DNA from 3 places in the Micromonospora sp. DH14 genome. Region 1 is predicted to be linked to each of the others. Evidence: predicted binding sites of a transcription regulator. Region 1 holds the regulator's gene; each other region holds the start of a gene.
What was found. Region 1 encodes HrcA, which represses chaperone genes, less so after heat shock. Its sites were predicted from a motif close to GGTTNGCACNCTCNNNNNGAGNGTGCNAACC; they were not measured.

Region 1 (7,065 bases):
CGGCCACCCATCGAGCCAATCGCTTCTCGCGGAACGCGGTGACCCCCTCGCGTCCCTCGTCGGACAGGAAGTAGCCGGTCGAGACGGCGGAGAGCCGGGCCAGCTCGGCACGCAGCTCGGCGGTGGCCGGCCGGCGCAGCAGATCCTTCGCGCCGGCCAACGCGCCCGGCGCGCCGCGCACCAGCGAATCGCAGTAGCCGCGCACCGCGTCGTCCAGCCCGTCCGCCGGGACCGACGCCGTGACCAGGCCGATCTCGGCGGCCCGGCGACCGTCGAAGGTGTCGCCGGTCAGGTACAGCTCGGCGGCGGCGCGGGGGTGCAGCCGGGGCAGCACGGTCGCCGAGATCACCGCCGGGATCACCCCGATGCGGACCTCGGTGAACGCGAACGTCGCCTCGTCGGCGCAGACGGCCAGGTCGGCGGCGGCGATCAGGCCGAGCCCGCCGGCCCGCGCCGGCCCGGCCACCCGAGCGAGCACGGGCTTCGGGCACTCCCAGACCGCGGCGAGCACGTCACCCAACATGCCGGCCGGAACCGTCCCGCTGGCGTACGCCAGGGCGGTCTCCTTCAGATCCGCCCCGGAGCAGAAGACCGGGCCGGTGTGGTCGAGCACCACCGCTCGGACCGCCTCGTCGGCCACCGCGTCCGCCAGCCCGGCCAGCAACTGGGTCATCAGGGCGGTGGAGAGCGCGTTGCGGTTGTGTGGGCTGTCCAGGGTGAGGGTGGTCACCCCACGGGCCGTGGCGACCCGCACGAGGACGTCGGGAGAGGTCATGCCGGGCACACTAGTGGCCATGCCCGGCGTCCTTCCAGATGGTGAGACCGTCCCCGTCGACGGATCGTTGCCCGCCACCGCCACCGCAGCGGTCGGCGCGCGCGGCTTCGGCGTGTACGTGCACGTCCCGTTCTGCGCCAGTCGCTGCGGCTACTGCGACTTCAACACCTACACCGCAGCCGAACTGGGCGGCGGTGCCAGCCGCGAGGGGTACGCCGACACCGTCCTCGCGGAGCTGGCGCTCGCCGCCCGGGTGCTGGGCGACAACCCGCCGCCCCGGGTCGACACCGTCTTCGTCGGTGGTGGCACGCCCACCCTGCTCCCCGCCGACGACCTGGCCCGCATCCTCGACGGCATCGACCGCACCTGGGGGCTGGCCGCCGACGCCGAGGTGACCACCGAGGCCAACCCCGAGTCGGTCACCCCGGAATCGTTGAAGCTGCTGCGGGCGGCCGGCTACACCCGGATCTCGCTGGGCATGCAGTCCGCCTCCCCGGGGGTGCTGGCGATCCTGGACCGCACGCACAGCGCCGGCCGGGCCACCGCCGCCGCCCTGGAGGCGCGCGACGCCGGGTTCGCGCACGTCAACCTGGACCTGATCTACGGCACCCCGGGGGAGCGGGCCGAGGACTTCGCCGCCTCGCTGGAGCAGGTCGTCGCGGCCGGGGTGGACCACGTCAGCGCGTACGCCCTGATCGTCGAGGACGGCACCCGGCTCGCCGCCCGGATGCGGCGCGGCGAGCTGGCGTACCCCAGTGACGACGTGGCGGCGGACCGCTACCTGGCGGCGGAGGCCGCGCTCGACGCCGCCGGGTTCTCCTGGTACGAGGTCTCCAACTGGGCCCGCAGCGACGAGGCCCGGTGCCGGCACAACCTGCTCTACTGGACCGGCGCGGACTGGTGGGGCCTCGGCCCGGGGGCGCACAGCCACGTCGGCGGGGTGCGCTGGTGGAACGTCAAGCACCCCTCCGCGTACGCCCAACGGTTGGCCGCCGGTGCGTCTCCCGGGCTGGCCCGGGAGGTGCTCACTGTCGACGAGGCGCACATGGAGGACGTGATGCTGCGGCTGCGCCTGGCCAGCGGTCTCCCGCTGGCGGTGCTCGACGCCGCCGGGCGGGCCGGCGCCGAGCGGGCGCTGGCCGGCGGCCTGCTGGCCGCCGACGAGTACGCCGCCGGCCGGGCGGTGCTCACGGTGCGCGGGCGGCTGCTCGCCGACGCGGTCGTCCGCGATCTGTTGCCCTGAGCGGGGGCGGCGGTGTGCCGAACCGGCCGGGGGAGCGGCCGGCCCGGTTCACTTGATGAAGTTGGCGGTCATCGGGTAGCGGTACGGGGTGCCCTCGTTGGCCTTCACGCCGGCGATGATCCCGAACAGGATCTGGATCACCACGACGGCGATGCTGGGCAGGAAGAGCAGGCACCAGCTCACGAAGAGCAGCACGAACGCGATGATCGACCAGAGGATCTGGAAGTTCAGGGCGGCGAGGGCGTGCGCCCGGACGGTCGGCGACTGCTGGCCGCGGGCCAGGTAGGCGATGAGCGGGGCGACGAAGCCCAGCGGGCCGAAGCTGATCAGCGCGCCGAGCGCGCCGCCGAAGTGGGCGACCAACGCCCAGGTCTTGTCCTCGTTGTTGGCGTAGCCGCCGCCGGGGCCGCCGTAGGCCCCACCGGTCGGATAGCCGCCGGGCGGGTAGCCCCCGGGCGGGGGGTAGCCGCCTGCCGGAGGGTAGCCACCTGACGTCGGTTGGTCACCGGTGGGCGGCGGATAGCCACCGGCCGGGGGATAGCCGGCCGGGCCGGGTGCGCCGGACAGTGGTGCGGTGGGCGGCTCGGCCGACGGGAACGGGCCCGGGGAGGTCGGCTCCGGCGGGTAGTTGCCGGGCTCACCCGAACCGGGAGGGCGAGGAGGTTCAGTCATGGATGTCACGGTAGGGGCCCGTGGCAACGCCGCACCAGAGCGACACCGCCCGGTAGTGCGGGCCGATCGGCCCAGTGCGGTGGCGCGGGCCGCACCGACCGGCGGCCGTTGATCATCGCGTCGGCGGGCCTGCCGACGTAGACTGGCACTCGCTACAGTCGAGTGCCAGGACGGCTCGGCCGGCCCAGGGCGCCGGCGGCCGACGTGCGACAGGAGGTGCGGAGGATGGGTCTCGACGACCGGAAACTCGCAGTGCTCCGCGCCATCGTCGAAGACTACGTCTCCACCCAGGAGCCGGTCGGCAGCAAGGCGCTGGTCGAGCGGCACCAGCTCGGGGTCTCCCCGGCCACGGTCCGCAACGACATGGCCGTGCTGGAGGAGGAGGGTTACATCCGGCAGCCGCACACCAGTGCCGGCCGGGTGCCCACCGACCGCGGCTACCGCCTCTTCGTCGACCGGCTGTCCCGGGTCAAGCCGCTCAGCCCGGCCGAGCGCCGGGCCATCGAGCGCTTCCTGGTCGGCGCTGTCGACCTCGACGACGTGGTGCACCGCACGGTGCGGCTGCTCGCCCAGCTCACCCGGCAGGTCGCCGTCGTGCAGTACCCGTCGCTGGCCCGCTCCTCGGTGCGTCACCTGGAGCTGGTGCCGATCTCCACCACCCGGCTGATGCTCGTCATGATCGCGGACACCGGCCGGGTGGAGCAGCGACTCGTGGAGCTGCCCGGGCCGGTGCCCGCCGACGACGTCACCGACCTGCGCCGACTGATCAACGAGAAGCTCGCCAACGCCCGGCTGTCCGAGACGCCACCGCTGGTGCAGGCGCTGGTCGAGGAAGCGCCGACCGGGCTGCGACCGACCATGACCACGCTCGCCAGCGTGCTGCTGGAGACGCTCGTCGAACGGCACGAGGAACGGATCGCCCTCGCCGGCACCGCCAACCTCACCCGGGGCGGGCTGCTCGACTTCCAGGGCTCGCTGCGGCCGATCCTCGAGGCGCTGGAGGAGGAGGTCGTGCTGCTCAAGCTCATCGGTGAGACCGAGCCGAGCACGACCCGGGTGCTGATCGGCGACGAGAACGAGTTCGACAACCTGCGCGCCGCCTCGGTGGTCAGCACCGGCTACGGCCCGGGCACCACCATCGTGGGCGGCCTCGGGGTGCTGGGGCCCACCCGGATGGACTACCCCGGCAACATCGCCACGGTGCGCGCCGTGGCACGCTACGTGGGCGAGTTGCTGGCCCAGAACTGATTGGTCAGGGCCGATGCGGCCGGCTGCGGCCGCCGACCGGCGCAACGCGAGACGAACATGAGGACACGGAACGCAGTGGCCAGGGACTACTACGGCATTCTCGGTGTGAGCCGGGAAGCCTCCGATGACGAGATCAAGCGCGCCTACCGCAAGCTGGCGCGCCAGTTCCACCCGGACGTCAATCCGGACCCGGAGGCTCAGGAGAAGTTCAAGGACATCAACGCCGCGTACGAGGTCCTCTCGGACGACCGGAAGCGGCAGATCGTCGACCTGGGTGGCGACCCGCTCGCCCCGGGTGGCGGCGCCGGTGGCCCGGGCGGCCCCGGTGGAGCCGGCCCGTTCGTCGGCTTCCAGGACATCATGGACGCGTTCTTCGGCGGTGCCGGAGGCGGCGCCCGTGGCCCACGGCCGCGTACCCGCCCGGGTGCCGACGCGATCCTGCGGCTCGAGCTCGACCTGCACGAGACGGCGTTCGGCGTCGAGGCGCCGATCACCGTCGACACCGCTGTGCTCTGCACCACCTGCTCCGGCGCCGGCACGGCCGCCGGCACCCACCTGGCCACCTGCGAGGCGTGCGGCGGTCGGGGCGAGGTGCAGTCGGTGCAGCGCACCTTCCTCGGCCAGGTGGTCTCCGCCCGGCCGTGCACCGTGTGCCAGGGCTACGGCACCACCATCCCGCACCCCTGCCCGACCTGCGCCGGTGACGGCCGGGTGCGCACCCGCCGGTCGCTGACCGTGAAGATCCCGGCCGGCGTCGAGGACGGCATGCGGATCCGGCTGGCCCAGCAGGGCGAGGTCGGCCCGGGCGGCGGCACCGCCGGTGACCTCTACGTGGAGATCCACGAACGTCCGCACGACGTCTACTCGCGCAAGGGCGACGACCTGCACTGCCGGGTCACCGTGCCGATGACCGCCGCCGCGCTCGGCACCCGGCTGACCATCAAGACGCTGGACAGCGAGGAGCCGGTCGACGTCAAGCCCGGCACCCAGCCGGGCAGCACGCTGCGGCTGCGGGCCCGAGGCGTCCCGCACCTGCGCGGCACCGGCCGGGGTGACCTCTACGTCCACCTGGACGTGCGGACCCCGACCAAGCTCGACGCCGACCAGGAGAAGATGCTGCGCGACTTCGCCAAGACCCGTGGTGAGGAGGTCGCCGAGCTGTCCAAGCAGGGCGGCTTCTTCTCCCGGATGCGTGACGCGTTCAACGGGCACGCCTGAGTGTCCGCGCCGCTGTTCCTGGTCGAGGCGCTGCCCACCGGCGACACCCTGACCCTGGACGGCCCGGAGGGGCACCACGCCGCCACCGTGCAGCGACTGCGCGTCGGCGAGGAGTTGCTGCTCGCCGACGGCCGGGGTGGCACTGCCGCCGCCGTGGTCACGGCCGTCGGCCGGGGCAGCCTGGAGGTCAGCGTCACCTCCCGGGGGTACGCGGACGCGCCCGTACCCCGGCTGGTGACAGTGCAGGGCATCGCCAAGGGCGAACGGGGCGAGCTGGCCGTGCAGGCGATGACCGAGGTCGGGGTGGACGAGATCGTCCCCTGGGCGGCGTCGCGTTCGGTGGCCCAGTGGCGCGGCGACCGGGGCGTACGCGCCCGGGAGAAGTGGGTGGCCACCGCCCGGGAGGCGGCCAAGCAGGCCCGCCGAGCGTGGTTACCGGTGGTGGCCGGTGCGCCGGACGAGTCCACCGCCACGGTGGCCCGCCGGATCGCCGGTGCCGCCGCCGGGTTCGTGCTGCACGAGGAGGCCGAGGACCGGCTCACCACCGCCGAGCTGCCCTCCAGCGGGGAGATCGTGCTGGTGGTCGGCCCGGAGGGTGGCATCGCCCCGGCCGAGCTGAGTGCCTTCCGGGAGGCCGGCGGTCGACCCGTACGCCTCGGGCCGGCCGTGCTGCGCACCTCCACCGCCGGGGTGGCGGCCCTCAGTGTGCTCGCCACCCGGCTCGGCCGCTGGTAAGCCCCGCGCCGTCTCGGAAAAGGGTCGAAGGTGCCCCGTCACTCGACGTCAATCACGATTGTGCCGGTACCGGTGCCGCTCTCCACGCCACGACACCGGCCAGGTCCAGACCGAGTACGGCCGGCGGCTGTATCCGGGCGTGGGCGGCCTTTCCAGCTCGGATCTTGGCGTCCAGCGGATTGACACCACTCGCCGCGACCCGGACCAGTACCTGTCCGGGACCCGGTATCGGCTTCTCGATCTCCGTTAGGACCAGCGGGGCGCCGAATTCCTTGAGCACTACCGCGCGCATGTCGCTGCCTCTCCCTCCCTTCCATTTCCTGATGGGGCTCCGCCGACAGGCCGAGCAGGGTACGCACGAACGGCGGGCTCACAACTCGATGACGAGCCGGCCCCGGACGCCGCCGGCCGCCAGGAGCCGATGGGCCTGCGCCGCCTGCTCCGGCGGGAAGGTGTCGGCGACCCGGAGGCTGAGCCGCCCTTCGTCGGCGAGCTGGCGGAGCAGGTCGAGCTTGTCGCGTCGCCCGTCGTAATCGTGCACGTGGGCGTAGGTGAGGGTCACGCCGCGCGTCGCGGCCGCCCGCTCGAACGCGGCCTGGTCCGCCCCGCCGCGTACGTACACCAGGGAGCCGCCACGGCGGATGGCCGACAGCAGCGGGGCGCCGATGACAGCGGCGTCGACGACCGCGGCGACGCCGTCGGCGGTGAGCGCGCGGAAGCGATCGGCGACCCCCGGCCCGCGCTCGACGATGTGGTCGGCGCCCAGCGACGCGACGAGGTCGGTGTCCTGCGGGGCGGCGTCGGCCAGCACGCGGTGTCCGGCGGCCTTGGCCAGCTGTACGGCGTAGCCGCCGACCGCCCCGGCCGCGCCGGTGACGGCTAGGGTGCTACCCGGAGCGGGGCGTAGCTGGTCGAGGGCGTGCAAGGCGGTCAGACCGTTCGTCGGGAGCGTGGCGGCCTCGGCGTGACTCGACCCGGCCGGCGCCGGGACGACCCACGACTCGGGGAGCACTATCCATTCGGCGTACCCGCCGCCGGCGGGGCGGGTGGGGTTGACCATGGCCATCACCCGGTCGCCGACGGCGAGGCGAGGGCTGGTGCCGGGACCGATCTCGTCGACGGTGCCGGCGACGTCCAGGCCGGGGATGACTGGTTCCGTTCCGCGTTGCCGGAT
Region 2 (7,065 bases), on a different contig from region 1:
TCAGGCATGATGGCGGGCATGACGGAGACCCCGCATCCCCTGTACGACAGGCACGCCGACACCCTCAACCGTGCGCTGACCGCGATCACGGAGCGGGGCTACTGGTCCGCCTATCCCGAATCCCCCAGCCCCCGGGTGTACGGCGAGACCGCCGCCGCCGACGGTAAGACCGCCTTCGAGGCGTACCTCGGTGGTGATTTCCCGCTCGACCAGCCCGGCAGCGGCGCTCGGGTCGCCACCGAGACGAGCCCGTTCGGGGTGGAGCTGGCGGTGCGGTACCCGCACGCCGGCACCGGCGAGCTGGTCAGCGCCGCCTCCGCCGCGCTGCCGGCGTGGCGTGACGCCGGCCCGCAGGCCCGGGTAGGCGTCTGCCTGGAGATCCTCGACCGGCTGCACAAGAACATCTTCGAGCTGGCCAACGCGGTCCAGTTCACCAGCGGGCAGGCGTTCGTGATGGCCTTCCAGGCCGGTGGCGCGCACGCGCTGGACCGGGCGCTGGAAGCCCTGGCGTACGCGTACGCCGAGATGACCCGGCACCCGGGCACGGCCGGCTGGGAGAAGGCCGCCGGCAAGGGTGACCCGCTGCGGATGACCAAGACGTTCCACGTGGTGCCGCGTGGGGTGGCACTGGTGATCGGCTGCAACACCTTCCCGACCTGGAACTCGTACCCCGGGCTGTTCGCCTCGCTGGCCACCGGCAACCCGGTGATCGTCAAGCCGCACCCGCGCGCCGTGCTGCCGCTGGCCATCACCGTGAAGTACGCCCGGGAGGTGCTCGCCGAGGCCGGCTTCGACCCGAACCTGATCATGTTGGCGGCGGAGGCGCCCGGCGAGAAGCTCGCCAGCGACCTGGCCCTGCACCGGGCCGTGAAGATCGTCGACTTCACCGGCTCCACCGAGTACGGCGACTGGCTGGAGACGCACGCGCGGCAGGCCTCGGTCTACACCGAGAAGGCCGGGCTGAACACGGTGGTCATCGACTCCACCGACGACTTCGCCGGCATGTGCCGCAACCTCGGTTTCACCCTGACCCTCTACAGCGGGCAGATGTGCACCACCTCGCAGAACATCCTCATCCCGGCCGGCGGCATCGAGACCGACCAGGGGCACAAGAGCTTCGACGAGGTGGCCGGCGGGATCGCCGCCGCCGTCGGCAAGCTCACCGCGGACCCGGCCCGGGGTGTCGAACTCACCGGCGCCATCGTCAACGACGGGGTGCTGGAGCGGCTGGCCGAGGTGACCAAGGTCGGCGAGCCGGTGCTGGAGTCGCGTGCCGTGGACCATCCGTCGTACGCCGACGCGGTGGTGCGTACCCCGACGATCGTGAAGCTGACCGCTGACGACGCGGAGACGTACGGCCGGGAGTGGTTCGGGCCGATCTCGTTCGCCATCGCCACCGACTCCACGGCACACAGCCTGGAGCTGCTGCGCCGGACGGTCGGGGAGAAGGGCGCGCTCACCGCCGGGGTCTACTCCACCGACGAGGCGGTGCTGGACGCGGCCGAGGCGGTGGCGGTCGAGGTCGGGGTGCACCTGTCCTGCAACCTCACCGGAGGTGTCTTCGTCAACCAGTCGGCGGCGTTCTCCGACTTCCACGGCAGTGGGGCCAACGCGGCGGCCAACTCGGCGCTGACGGACGGGGCGTACGTGGCGAACCGGTTCCGGATCGTGCAGTCCCGGCGGCACGTCTGATTTTTGGTCGCGGTTGGGGGTTTCCGGGGCTGCCTTGCGTTCCTTGCGGTTGGGGGTTTCCGGGGCAGCCCGCCCCGCTCCGGGCGGTCAGGCTTGATCCCTGCGCGGGTCGGGCTGCCCCGGAAACCCTGAGGTGGGCACGGTTGTCGCTGACGCATCCGGCGGCTTTCGGGGCAGCTCGGTGGCTCTGCCTTGGGGTGAGTTCTTGGTTTTAGGCGGGGCGGCGCATGTGCAGTTCGGTGAGGGCTGGGATGGTGGGGTGGGGGACGCGTACCCCGGTGTCCTGGAAGCCCAGGCGCTGGTAGGCCCGGTAGGCGCGGTCGTTGCCGACCACCACCTCCAGCAGCAGCTCCGGTCGGCCACAGGCGCGCGACCAGGCGGCCACCCCGTCGATCAGCTCGCCGAGCAGCCCGCTGCCGCGCCAGGTCGGCGTGACGTACACGGCGTAGATCACGGTTACGCCGGGTTCGTTCGGGGCGGTGGTGCCGCCGGCGTGCCCGACCAGCCGGTCACCCGGGTCGGCGATGAACTGAGCGTTACTGGAACCGGCTGAGGTGTACGCGACCCGGGCGGCGTACTCGTTGTGCGGCCGGGCCGCCGCGTCCGCCAGGGTCTCCAGGAAGGCCAACGGCGCGTCGGCCAGCATCTCCAGGCGCAGCGCCCGCATCCGGGCGGCGTCCTGCGGCCGGACCCGGCGGGTCTCCGCGAGCCGCACTGCCGGCGAGCCCATGTCGGTGGTCATGTCCGCATGCCTACCACAGGGGATGGCCGCCTTCTCGTGAGTTGTGCCCGCTCGCCGTCACCTCGGCGCGGCCCCGCAGTGTGTCCGATTTGTGGCCGTGCGCGGCCGTCACTCCTCGTGTAGCGTGCGATTTCGGTCACCTCGCTCAATGGCGTTCATCGATCGCTGAGTCGGTGGTCGGGGCGCCCGGCTGCGCCGTGCGCCGGGTCAGGCAAGGCCGCGCGAGTAAGGGAAGTGCACCGTGGCACAGGGCACCGTGAAGTGGTTCAACGCCGAGAAGGGCTACGGCTTCATTGCCGTCGACGGCGGTCAGGACGTGTTCGTCCACTTCTCCGCGATCGAGATGGACGGTTACAAGGCGCTGGACGACGGTCAGCGGGTCGAGTTCGAGATCGCCCAGGGCCAGAAGGGTCCGCAGGCCGAGCACGTACGCGTCACCGGCTGAGCTTTCGGACCGATCGGCCCCGGTGAGTCGGGGCTGCGGCAGGGGCACCCAGCCGGGAAGATCGTGACCGTTCCAGCCGATGCCGAGGAGCGTTCATGACCGACCAGCCGCCCCCGCCCACGTCGTCCGCCGGGTCCGGGGAGCCGGACCCGTCCTCGCCCGCCGGCAGCCCCGGCCACTCCGGTCCGCCGCCCGGCTGGGGCCCGGGCCTGCCCCCGGCCGGCCCGCCGCCCGGCTCGGATCCCGTAACCGGGTCCTGGGGCGCCGGTCCGCCGCAGCAGGGCTGGACGTTTCCGCCCACCGGGGGCTACCCGCCCGGGTCGGGCCCCTACGGCGGGCAGCCGTGGTACCCGGGGCCGCCGGCCGGCTGGTATCCGCCGGGTTACGGGTTCGACCCGAACGACGCACTGGTCACGCCGCCCGGCACCGGCCTCGGCGGTTGGTTCGACAGGTGTGGCGCAGCGTTGCGTCGGGGCTGGCGGCAGTTGGTGCCGATCATGCTGCTCACCCAGGTGCTGCCGGCGGCGGTGCTCTCGGTGATCTCGCTCGGGCTGGACCCGTCGGCGCAGTGGGCCGCCCAGGCCGAGTCGAGTCCGAACCCGGCACTTCCTGACAACTTCGCCGCCGAGTTGCTGAACCTTCTGGTCCTGCTGGTCGGCGGCAGCCTGCTGGTCGGGTTGGTGCAGGCCGTCGGATGGGCCGCCGGCACCTTAGTGATCACCAAGCAGGCGGCCGGTCAGCCGGTCAGTCTGGAGTCGGCGCTGCGCTACGGCCTGCGTCGGGCCCTCGGGCTGTGGGGTTGGACCCTGCTGATCGGCCTGCTGATCGGTGTGGGCCTCTGCTTCTGTGTGCTGCCGGGCATCTACCTTGCCCTCGCGCTGAGCATGGCCGGCCCGGTCTATCTCTTCGAGCGGCACAACCCGATCGGTCGATCGTTCCGGATGTTCCACGACCGGCTGGGCCTGCTGCTCGGTCGGGTCGCCCTGGTGGCCGCGGCGGTGATCGTCGGCACGGTGATCCCGGGTGTGCTGGAAGGGGTGGGCACCTCCCCGCTCGGAACGGATCCGTTCGCCTCGGCGGGCACCGCGGTCGGCGCGGTGGTCGTGATCGGGATCACCGCCGTGCTGGCCCTGCCCGCTCACCTGGCCCAACTCATCGGTCTGCTGGTGACGTACGCCGAGCAGCGGGCCCATGAGGCGCCGGTGAACACCGCCGTACTGGCTGCGGAACTCGGCTGAGCGGCGGAATCGTGCTTGCACTCGGCATGGGAGAGTGCTAAACAAGTCATTGGCACTCGCATACCGTGAGTGCCAATGGTCGGGACGGTGGGGTCAGGTTGCACCGGCGTGGAGACGCCGGGGTGACACATGGCCGGTCGTCGCGGGCTATCCGGCCCGGCCGAAGGACGTCGTCGTCGCCAGGTGGCGACGTCCCAAGGTGCGTACACCAGGCGGCCCATCCGGGGCACACATCTCGGGTGGCCCGTGAGTGTCCAGGAGGACAACGCCGTATGGCCAAGATGATCGCGTTCGACGAAGAGGCGCGCCGCGGCCTCGAGCGGGGCATGAACCAGCTCGCCGACGCCGTAAAGGTGACCCTCGGCCCCAAGGGCCGCAACGTCGTGCTCGAGAAGAAGTGGGGTGCCCCCACCATCACCAACGATGGTGTGAGCATCGCCAAGGAGATCGAGCTCGAGGACCCGTACGAGAAGATCGGCGCTGAGCTGGTCAAGGAGGTCGCCAAGAAGACCGACGACGTTGCCGGTGACGGCACGACGACGGCGACCGTCCTGGCCCAGGCCCTGGTTCGCGAGGGCCTGCGCAACGTGGCCGCCGGTGCCAACCCGATGGCCCTGAAGCGGGGCATCGAGGCTGCTGTCGCGAGCGTCTCGGAGGAGCTGTCCAAGCTCGCCAAGGACGTCGAGACCAAGGAGCAGATCGCCTCCACCGCCTCCATCTCCGCTGGCGACAGCACCGTCGGCGAGATCATCGCCGAGGCGATGGACAAGGTCGGCAAGGAAGGCGTCATCACCGTCGAGGAGAGCAACACCTTCGGGCTGGAGCTGGAGCTCACCGAGGGTATGCGCTTCGACAAGGGCTACATCTCGGCCTACTTCATGACCGACCCGGAGCGTATGGAGGCCGTCTTCGACGACCCGTACATCCTGATCGCCAACAGCAAGATCTCGTCGGTGAAGGACCTGCTCCCGATCCTGGAGAAGGTCATGCAGTCGGGCAAGCCGCTGCTGATCATCGCCGAGGACCTGGAGGGCGAGGCCCTCGCCACCCTGGTGGTCAACAAGGTCCGTGGCACCTTCAAGTCGGTCGCCGTCAAGGCGCCGGGCTTCGGTGACCGCCGCAAGGCCATGCTGACCGACATCGCCATCCTCGCCGGTGGCCAGGTCATCAGCGAGGAGGTCGGCCTCAAGCTCGACGCCGCCAGCCTCGACATGCTGGGCCGCGCCCGCAAGGTCGTGGTGACCAAGGACGAGACCACCATCGTCGACGGTGCCGGTGACGCCGAGCAGATCCAGGGCCGGGTCAACCAGATCCGGGCCGAGATCGACAAGAGCGACTCCGACTACGACCGGGAGAAGCTGCAGGAGCGGCTGGCCAAGCTGGCCGGCGGCGTTGCGGTCATCAAGGTCGGCGCGGCCACCGAGGTCGAGCTCAAGGAGCGCAAGCACCGCATCGAGGACGCCGTTCGCAACGCGAAGGCCGCCGTCGAGGAGGGCATCGTCCCGGGTGGTGGCGTCGCGCTGGTGCAGGCCGGCAAGACCGCCTTCGACAAGCTCGACCTGGTCGGCGACGAGGCGACCGGTGCGAACATCGTCAAGGTCGCGCTGGACGCCCCGCTGCGGCAGATCGCCGTCAACGCCGGCCTTGAGGGCGGCGTCGTGGTGGAGAAGGTCCGTAACCTCGAAGCGGGTCACGGCCTCAACGCCGCCAACGGCGAGTACGTCGACCTGCTGGCCGCGGGCATCATCGACCCGGCCAAGGTGACGCGCTCGGCGCTGCAGAACGCCGCTTCCATCGCGGCGCTCTTCCTCACCACCGAGGCTGTTGTCGCGGACAAGCCGGAGAAGACCCCGGCTGCCCCGGCTGGCCCGGGTGGCGGGGAAATGGACTTCTGAGTCCAGTTCCGACACACCGAACGGGGCGGGCCGCTGACGCGGTCCGCCCCGTTCGTCGTCAGGTCGGTAGGGGGCGCTGGTTGCGCCGTTTCTGTGCCCTGCCGTACGGCGGAAGCAGTTGGATCGGCGCGTCCACCATCTCCTGAGGTTCCTCGGCCACCGACGGCTCACCGTCGGTGGCCATCTCGGCCAGTTGCTCGGCGTCGCCGTAGTCGAGCCGGTCGAACGGCAGTTGACCGGGGAGTTCACCCACCGGTTTCCAGGTGATCGGCCGGCCGTCCTCGGTCTGGTTGTCATCCGTGGTCATGGCTGCCTCCTCTACCGAAACGGTAGGGGGCGTCGATGGCCGACGCGGGCGAACGGATCTACGTCCTATTTGCCCCAGTTATGTCGTCGGTAGGGCTCGCCGGTACAGGAAGAAGACCCGCTCGATCCGTGCGCCCGCGCTGCCCGAATAGAACGGCACCGGCCCCACCCAGCCGATCTGTGCCCGGTCCAGCCCCGCCGCCCGCAGGTCGCGCAGGCAGCGCCGCAACAGCACCCCACCGATGCCCGACCCCTCGGCGGCCGGCGCGGTGCCCATCGGCCCGAACCAACTCGGCCGCGACGACCCGTACGCGGCGAAGCCGAGTAGTTCGCCGTCCCGCTCCGCCAGGTGGCAACCGGCGTCCGCGCGCCCCACCGACCCGGCCAACTCACCGTCCCAGGTACCGCCGAACGTGGACCTGGCGAACGCCGTCAACGCCGGCAGGTCCGCCGGCTCCGCCCGCCGTACGGTGACGCCCTGGTCGGCCAGCCGCCGCTGGGCAGCCTCGGTGGACCGCAGTGCCGGCGACCCGTCGTACGACAGGTCCGCTGTCATGTTCCAGGCGGTCCGGTCCTGCCGGTAGCCGAGCGCCAGGGCGGCGCAGACCGCCGGGGTGTAGCGGACGTCGATCCCCGGCCACGCGTAGTACGGCGGATTCCCGGCCAGCAGCACCTCGGTCGCCCCCCGCTCGGCGAGCACCCGCTCGGCCCGCTGGAGCAGGGCCCGGCCGACACCCCGACGCCGCT
Region 3 (7,065 bases), on a different contig from region 1:
GACGGTCACCGGCCCGGCGGTCAGCCGGTTGCGTCTGCGGGGCGTGTCGATCCGCGACTGGGTCTTGATCGGCCCCTGGGGGGACCATCCGCGCGGAACCCAGTACGCGTCGAAGTCGGCGAACCGGGTCAGCTCAAGTTCGGTCACCCATTTGCAGGCCGACACGTAGCCGTAGAGGCCCGGCACCACCATCCGGACCGGGAAGCCGTGCTCGACCGGAAGCGGCTCGCCGTTCATCCCGACGGCCAGCAGCGCGTCCCGTCCGTCGCGCAGCGCGGCGGTGGGGGTACCGCAGGTCCAGCCGTCGACTGACCGGCCGACGACCTGGTCGGCGTCGTCGTCGGGTTCGACCTCGTCCAGCAGTTCCCGCAGGGGTACGCCGAGCCAGCGGGCGTTGCCGATCAGGTCCCCGCCCACCTCGTTGGAGACGCAGGCCAGTGTGACGTACCGCTCGACCAGCGGTCGGGCCAGCAGATCCGCGTAGCTGTAGGTGCGCTCCTTGCCGACCCGCCCGTGGATCCGCAGCCGCCAGGTGTCCGGGTCGACCTGGGGCACCACCAGCGCGGTGTCGATCCGATAGAACCCGAAGTTCGGGGTGACGTAGGGCGCCAGTTGGGCCAGCGAGAGGTTCGCGCCTGCCGGCACGGCCGGTGCGGGGGCGACCGGCGCAGGCAGGCGGATCGCGTCCCGGGCGGCGGACACGCCGCGCCGACCCGCCAGCCAACGCCCGCCGAGACCGGCCACCACTGCCGCGCCGAGCAGCACCCCGCTGCCGGTGAGGAATCGCCGCCGCGACTCCGGGTCCACCTCGACGGGCCCGACCGGCTCAACCGCCGGCGTCGGCCCGGCGGAAGGCACCGACGCCGGCCCAGCGGGAGACACCGGCACCGGCCCAGCGGGAGGCCCGGAGGTCGACCCGGCGGGAGGTCCGGAAGTCGGCCCAGATGGAGACACCGGCACCGGCCCGGCGGGAGACACCGACGCCGGCCCAGCCGGAGGCCCGGGGGACGACACCGGGCCGGGGGACGGTGTGGGTGGTGACCAGGGCCAGGGGTTCAGTTCGAACGGGCCGGCGATGAACAACCAGAGCACCAGGGCGCCGAGACCCGCGCCGACCACTGACGGCAGTGCGTCGGCGAGGTCCGCGCCGGAGCGGGTCAGCGCGGCGGCGACGCCGATGGCGCCGAAGGCGCCGATGCCCGCCAGGCCGAGTGCCAGCCGACGAACCGCCAGTACGCCGAGGAGCGCGGCGAAGGCGCCCAGCAACACGGCGGTGCCGACCAGCAGCGCGATCTTGTCGGCGGTGCCGAAGAGGTCGATGGCGAGTTGCTTGAGTGACTCGGGGACGGCGTCGACGATGACCCCGCCGACCGCGACCAGGGGTGCCGACCGGGGGCCGGTCAGCACCGCTACCGGTTCGGCGATCCCGATCGCGACGGCGGCGGCGGTGATTCCGGCCAGCGCGGCGTACCGCCGTGACGTGGTGCTCATCGGCCCAGTGTGCGCGATCATCTCGGCCGGTCGCCAACAACGTCAGCGTTCGGTAATGACCTGCCGGCCGGCGGAAACGGGCCGGGGCGCACCGCCGTACGGCGGTGCGCCCCGGAACGGGTGTCGCTACCGGATCAGAAGCCCGGGCCGTGCTGGTGGCCGTGACCGTGGCCGTGCCCGCCGGCGGCGGCCGGTTCGGCCTGTTCCGGCTTGTCGACCACGAGGCTCTCCGTGGTGAGCAGCAGACCGGCGATCGAGGCGGCGTTGGTGACCGCGTTGCGGGTCACCTTCACCGGGTCGATGATGCCGGCCTTGACCAGGTCGACGTACTCGCCCTTGGCGGCGTCGAGGCCGTTGCCCCAGCTGAGGTCGGCGACCTTCTGCGTCACGACGTAGCCGTCGTGACCGGCGTTCTGGGCGATCCAGCGCAGCGGCTCGACGAGCGCCTTGCGCACGACCGAGACGCCGACCTTCTCGTCACCGGTGAAGCCCAGGTCGTCGTCGAGCACCGAGAGGATCTGCACCAGGGCGGCACCGCCGCCGGGCACAGTGCCCTCCTCGACCGCTGCCTTGGTCGCCGCGATGGCGTCCTCGATGCGGTGCTTGCGCTCCTTCATCTCGACCTCGGTCGCCGCGCCGGCCTTGATGACGGCGATGCCACCGGAGAGCTTCGCCAGCCGCTCGGCCAGCTTCTCCCGGTCCCACTCGGAGTCGGAGGCCTCGATCTCCTTGCGGATCTGGGACACCCGGTCGGCGACGTCGGCCTTCTGGCCACCGCCGTCGACGATCGTGGTGTTCTCCTTGTCGACCACGACGCGCCGGGCGGTGCCGAGCACCTCCAGGCCGACCTGGTCGAGCTTGTAGCCCAGCTCCGAGGCGACCAGCTCGGCGCCCGTGGAGATCGCGATGTCCTGGAGCATCGCCTTGCGCCGGTCACCGAAGCCCGGGGCCTTGACCGCGCAGACCTTGAGGGTCTTGCGCAGCGAGTTGACCACCAGGGTGGAGAGCGCCTGGCCGTCCACGTCCTCGGCGATGATCAGCAGGGGCTTGCTGTTCTGCAGGACCTTCTCCAGCAGCGGCAGCAGCTCCTCGATCGCCGAGATCTTCTGGGTGGTGACCAGGATGTACGCGTCCTCGAGGACGGACTCCTGGCTCTCCAGGTCGGTGACGAAGTTCGGCGAGATGAAGCCCTTGTCGAACTGGAGACCCTCGGTCACGTCCAGTTCGGTGGTGAGCATCGAGCCTTCCTCGACGGTGATGACACCGTCGCGGCCGACGCGCTCCATCGCCTCGGCGATCAGATCGCCGATCGTGGAGTCCTGCGCGGAGATCGTCGCCACGTTCGCGATCGAATCCTTGCTGGTGACCTCGGCGGCCTTGCCGAGCAGCGCCTCGGAGACCTTGGTGGCCGCCGCGTCGATGCCCCGCTTGAGGCCGGCCGGGTTGGTCCCGGCGGTCACGTTGCGCAGACCCTCGCGGACCATGGCCTGGGCCAGCACGGTCGCGGTGGTGGTCCCGTCGCCGGCGACGTCGTTGGTCTTGGTCGCCACCTCCTTGACCAGCTGCGCGCCAAGGTTCTCGTACGGGTTGGTGAGCTCGATCTCCTTGGCGATGGTCACACCATCGTTGGTGATCGTCGGCGCACCGAATTTCTTGTCCAGGACGACGTTGCGCCCGCGCGGGCCGAGGGTGACCTTGACCGCGTCCGCGAGGGCGTTGACACCGTGCTCCAGCAGGTGCCGGGCGTCGTCCGAGAAGCTCAGGATCTTCGCCATGAATGTCCCTTCGAAGCGCCATTGCCCCGGCCCGGCGAGCCGGACCGGGGCAGTGGCACTGATCGGTTGCTTACTTCTCGATGACCGCGAGGACGTCGCGGGCGGAGAGCACCAGGTACTCCTCGCCGGCGTACTTGACCTCGGTGCCGCCGTACTTCGAGTAGAGGACGGTGTCGCCGACCTGCACGTCAACCGGAACCCGGTTGCCGTTGTCGTCGACGCGCCCCGGGCCCACAGCGAGGACGGTGCCCTCCTGCGGCTTCTCCTTGGCGGTGTCGGGGATCACGATGCCCGACGCCGTGGTGGTCTCAGCCTCGTTCGCCTGGACCACGATGCGGTCCTCGAGCGGCTTGATCGCAACCTTGGTCGCGGTAGTCACGGGCATACCCTCCTGGGGTACTGGTTTCGTTGCTGACCAGCGGGGCTGGCCAGCGTCAATCTGCCTCATGCCACCGGGCGGTGCCGTCGTCGCGGGTGCCGGTCCGCCTGGCGTGCGCACCCGGGTCGCGAGACCCGGAAGCTGGCACCCTCAGGGTGAGAGTGCTAATCGCAGGTTATTCCGTGGCTAGCACTCCGTCAAGGAGAGTGCCAGCGCGTCGCGCCCCGCCAGCCAGGATTTCCGGCTCGGCCGGGACAATGACCGGGTGGATCTCGATCAGCTGGCGGCGCTGCGTACCCCTGAGGGGTCGGCCGCGCTCACCGCGGCGGCCGGGCTGGCCGGCGGTGACCCGCTGGCCGCGGCCTCGGCGCTGCGCGCGGCCGGGGTGCCGCCCACGCTGGCCGCGGCGGCCCTCACCCAGGCCGAGCTGCGCCACCGGGCGGTCGGCAAGTTCGGCCCGGCCGCCGCTGGGATGTTCCTCACCCGCCCCGGCCTGGAGCAGGCCACCCGCCGGGTGGTCGCAGACCGTCGGGCCGCCCGGCTGTCCGCAGCCGGCGTGCGCACCCTGGCCGACCTCGGCTGCGGGCTGGGGGCCGACGCACTGGCCGCCGCCCGTGCCGGCATCCGGGTGTACGGGGTGGAGGCCGACCCGGTGACCGCCGCCATGGCCGCCGCCAACGCCACGGCGGCCGGCCTGGCCGAGCTGTTCACCGTCGAGTGCGGCGACGCGACCGGGTTCGACGTGTCCCGGGTCGACGGCGTCTTCTGCGACCCGGCCCGCCGCACGAGCGGCACCGGGCGGCGGATCTTCGACCCGCGCGCCTACTCGCCGCCGTGGGACTTCGTGACCGGGCTGGCCGAGCGGGTGCCGCGCACTGTGGTGAAGGTGGCGCCGGGCCTGGACCACGCGCTCATCCCGGCCGGGGCGGAGGCCGAGTGGGTCGGCGTCGACGGTGACCTGGTCGAGGCGGCGCTCTGGTGCGGCGAGCTGGCGGAGGTGCCCCGCCGGGCCACCCTCTACCGGCAGCGGGGCAGCGAGGTCCACCGTGACCAGCTCACCGGCTCGGGTGCCGCCGAGGCGCCGGTCGGGCCGGTACGCCGCTACCTGTACGACCCGGAGCCGGCGGTGGTACGCGCGCACCTCATCGCCGAACTGGCCGCCGAACTGGACGCCACCCTGGCCGACCCGAGCATCGCCTACCTGTACGCCGAACAGCCGACCCGCACCCCGTACGCGCGCTGTCTGGAGATCACCGACGTGTTGCCGTTCTCGCTCAAGCGCCTGCGGGCGCTGCTGCGGGACCGCCGGGTGGGCCGTGTGGAGATCCTCAAGCGGGGTTCGGCGCTCGTCCCGGAGCAACTCCGCAAGGACCTGCGGCTGGCCGGGGACGAGGCGGCGAGTCTGGTGCTCACCCGGGTCGACGGCGCACCGACGGTGCTCATCGGCCGGCCGGTCCACTAACGTCGTCGCCGTGGTGGGACAGGGCACGCCGGCGACGGCACTGTTGGTCAAGCGTGGGATCGCGCATCGCACCCATCCGTACCGGGTGTCGCCGGACGCCCCGAACTACGGCGCGCTGGTGGCGGTGGCGCTCGGCGTGGCGCCGGAGCGGGTGTTCAAGTCGCTGGTGACCGCCGTCGACGGGGCGCTCACCGTGGCGGTCGTGCCGGTGACCGGGGAGCTGGATCTCAAGGCGCTCGCGGCGGCGGTCGGCGGCAAGCGGGCGGTGCTGGCGGATCGGGCGGTCGCCGAGCGGGCAACCGGCTACGTACGCGGTGGGATCAGCCCGCTGGGGCAGCGCCGGCGGTTGCCCACGGTGCTGGACGAGTCGGCGCTGCAACTGCCGACGATCTACGTCTCGGCTGGTCGGCGCGGACTGCAACTGGAACTGGCAGCGGCGGATCTGGTGGCGCTGACCGACGCCCGTACCGCAGTGTTGCAGAGCAGCTGACGACAGTCGTTACGTCGCCCTCCGCGCGGGATACCCGCGGAGTAACAGTCGCGTTGCTGAATTGTTATCGCCCCCAACAAACTAGGCACCTGCGCGGTCTTGTGGAGCCGGTGTGACGCGAAATACGTTGCCGGACACAACAAAACAACACCTCCCCCACCTCCGAAAGGACCCTGCACATGCGTAAGGGGATCCTCACCATCGCCGCCGTGGGCCTGCTCACGACCGGCGGCTTGACCGCTTGCAGCGACGACTCCGGCGGCGACGGCGCCGCCGCCGCCAAGACCCCCAAGATCGGCGTGATCCTCCCGGACAGCAAGTCCTCGGCCCGCTGGGAGACCGCGGACCGTCGGTTCCTGGAGGAGGCGTTCAAGGCCGCCGGCGTCCAGTACGACATCCAGAACGCCCAGAACGACAAGACGGCCTTCCAGACCATCGCCGACCAGATGATCACCAGTGGCGTCACCGCCCTGATGATCGTCAACCTGGACTCCGGCACCGGCAAGGCCGTGCTGGACAAGGCCAAGTCGCAGGGCGTCGCCACCATCGACTACGACCGGCTCACCCTGGGCGGCTCCGCCCAGTACTACGTCAGCTTCGACAACGAGACCGTCGGCAAGCTCCAGGGCGAGGGCCTGTCGAAGTGCCTGACCGACAAGGGCGTCAAGAACCCCGTCGTGGCGTACCTGAACGGCTCCCCCACCGACAACAACGCCACCCTGTTCAAGGCCGGCTACGACTCGGTGCTCAAGCCGAAGTTCGACTCCAAGGAGTACGTCAAGGGCCCCGAGGACGCGGTGCCGGCGTGGGACAACGCGCAGGCCGCGACGATCTTCGAGCAGCAGCTCACCAAGGCCAACGGCAAGATCGACGGCGTGCTGGCCGCCAACGACGGTCTCGGCAACGCGGCCATCTCGATCCTCAAGAAGAACAAGCTCAACGGCAAGGTGCCGGTGACCGGGCAGGACGCCAGCACCGAGGGCCTGCAGAACATCCTCGTCGGTGACCAGTGCATGACCGTCTACAAGGCGGTTCGGGAAGAGGCCAAGGCCGCTTCCGACCTGGCCATCGCGCTCGCCAAGGGCGAGAAGAAGGACACCGGCCAGACGGTGAAGGACCCGGAGGGTGGCCGCGACGTCCCGTCGGTGCTGCTCACCCCGAAGGCCATCTACAAGGAGAACGTCAAGGACGTCATCGCCGACGGCTACGTGACCAAGGAAGAGGTCTGCGCCGGGGCGTACGCCAAGCTCTGCGCCGACGCCGGCATCAGCTGACCGACGCCGCAGTACCCGCCGGGACGACCATCGCCGCCCGGCACGGGAGCACCCTCCCGTGCCGGGCGGCGCCCGCCGGACGGGCCCCGACCCTCCCTTAAGAAGGAGACCCCCGTGTCCGCGACTCCCCTGCTGGAACTCCGCGGGATCGACAAGAGCTTCGGTCCCGTCCAGGTGCTCCGCGACGTCGCCCT

Region 2: a site for HrcA is predicted at 4,165-4,195, ahead of groL (chaperonin GroEL). Genes of this name have one in related genera too.
Region 3: a site for HrcA is predicted at 3,785-3,815, ahead of groES (co-chaperone GroES). Genes of this name have one in related genera too.

Annotation. Positions count from the first base shown of each region.
Region 1 covers NZ_JARVKT010000040.1:13,213-20,277, forward strand. The annotation lists gene QCZ28_RS30885 (enoyl-CoA hydratase-related protein) at 1-775, opposite strand, end outside; gene hemW (radical SAM family heme chaperone HemW) at 795-2,018, shown strand; gene QCZ28_RS30895 (DUF4870 domain-containing protein) at 2,067-2,690, opposite strand; gene hrcA (heat-inducible transcriptional repressor HrcA) at 2,916-3,938, shown strand; gene dnaJ (molecular chaperone DnaJ) at 4,014-5,156, shown strand; gene QCZ28_RS30910 (16S rRNA (uracil(1498)-N(3))-methyltransferase) at 5,157-5,891, shown strand; gene QCZ28_RS34585 (alcohol dehydrogenase catalytic domain-containing protein) at 5,944-6,183, opposite strand; gene QCZ28_RS30915 (NADP-dependent oxidoreductase) at 6,262-7,065, opposite strand, start outside.
Region 2 covers NZ_JARVKT010000002.1:279,565-286,629, forward strand. The annotation lists gene paaN (phenylacetic acid degradation protein PaaN) at 19-1,692, shown strand; gene QCZ28_RS05475 (GNAT family N-acetyltransferase) at 1,904-2,434, opposite strand; gene QCZ28_RS05480 (cold-shock protein) at 2,676-2,879, shown strand; gene QCZ28_RS05485 (hypothetical protein) at 2,975-4,117, shown strand; gene groL (chaperonin GroEL) at 4,390-6,012, shown strand; gene QCZ28_RS05495 (hypothetical protein) at 6,071-6,319, opposite strand; gene QCZ28_RS05500 (GNAT family N-acetyltransferase) at 6,398-7,065, opposite strand, start outside.
Region 3 covers NZ_JARVKT010000024.1:46,436-53,500, forward strand. The annotation lists gene QCZ28_RS25225 (molybdopterin-dependent oxidoreductase) at 1-1,461, opposite strand, end outside; gene groL (chaperonin GroEL) at 1,626-3,266, opposite strand; gene groES (co-chaperone GroES) at 3,337-3,651, opposite strand; gene QCZ28_RS25240 (methyltransferase domain-containing protein) at 3,911-5,107, shown strand; gene ybaK (Cys-tRNA(Pro) deacylase) at 5,118-5,597, shown strand; gene QCZ28_RS25250 (substrate-binding domain-containing protein) at 5,777-6,871, shown strand; gene QCZ28_RS25255 (ATP-binding cassette domain-containing protein) at 6,986-7,065, shown strand, end outside.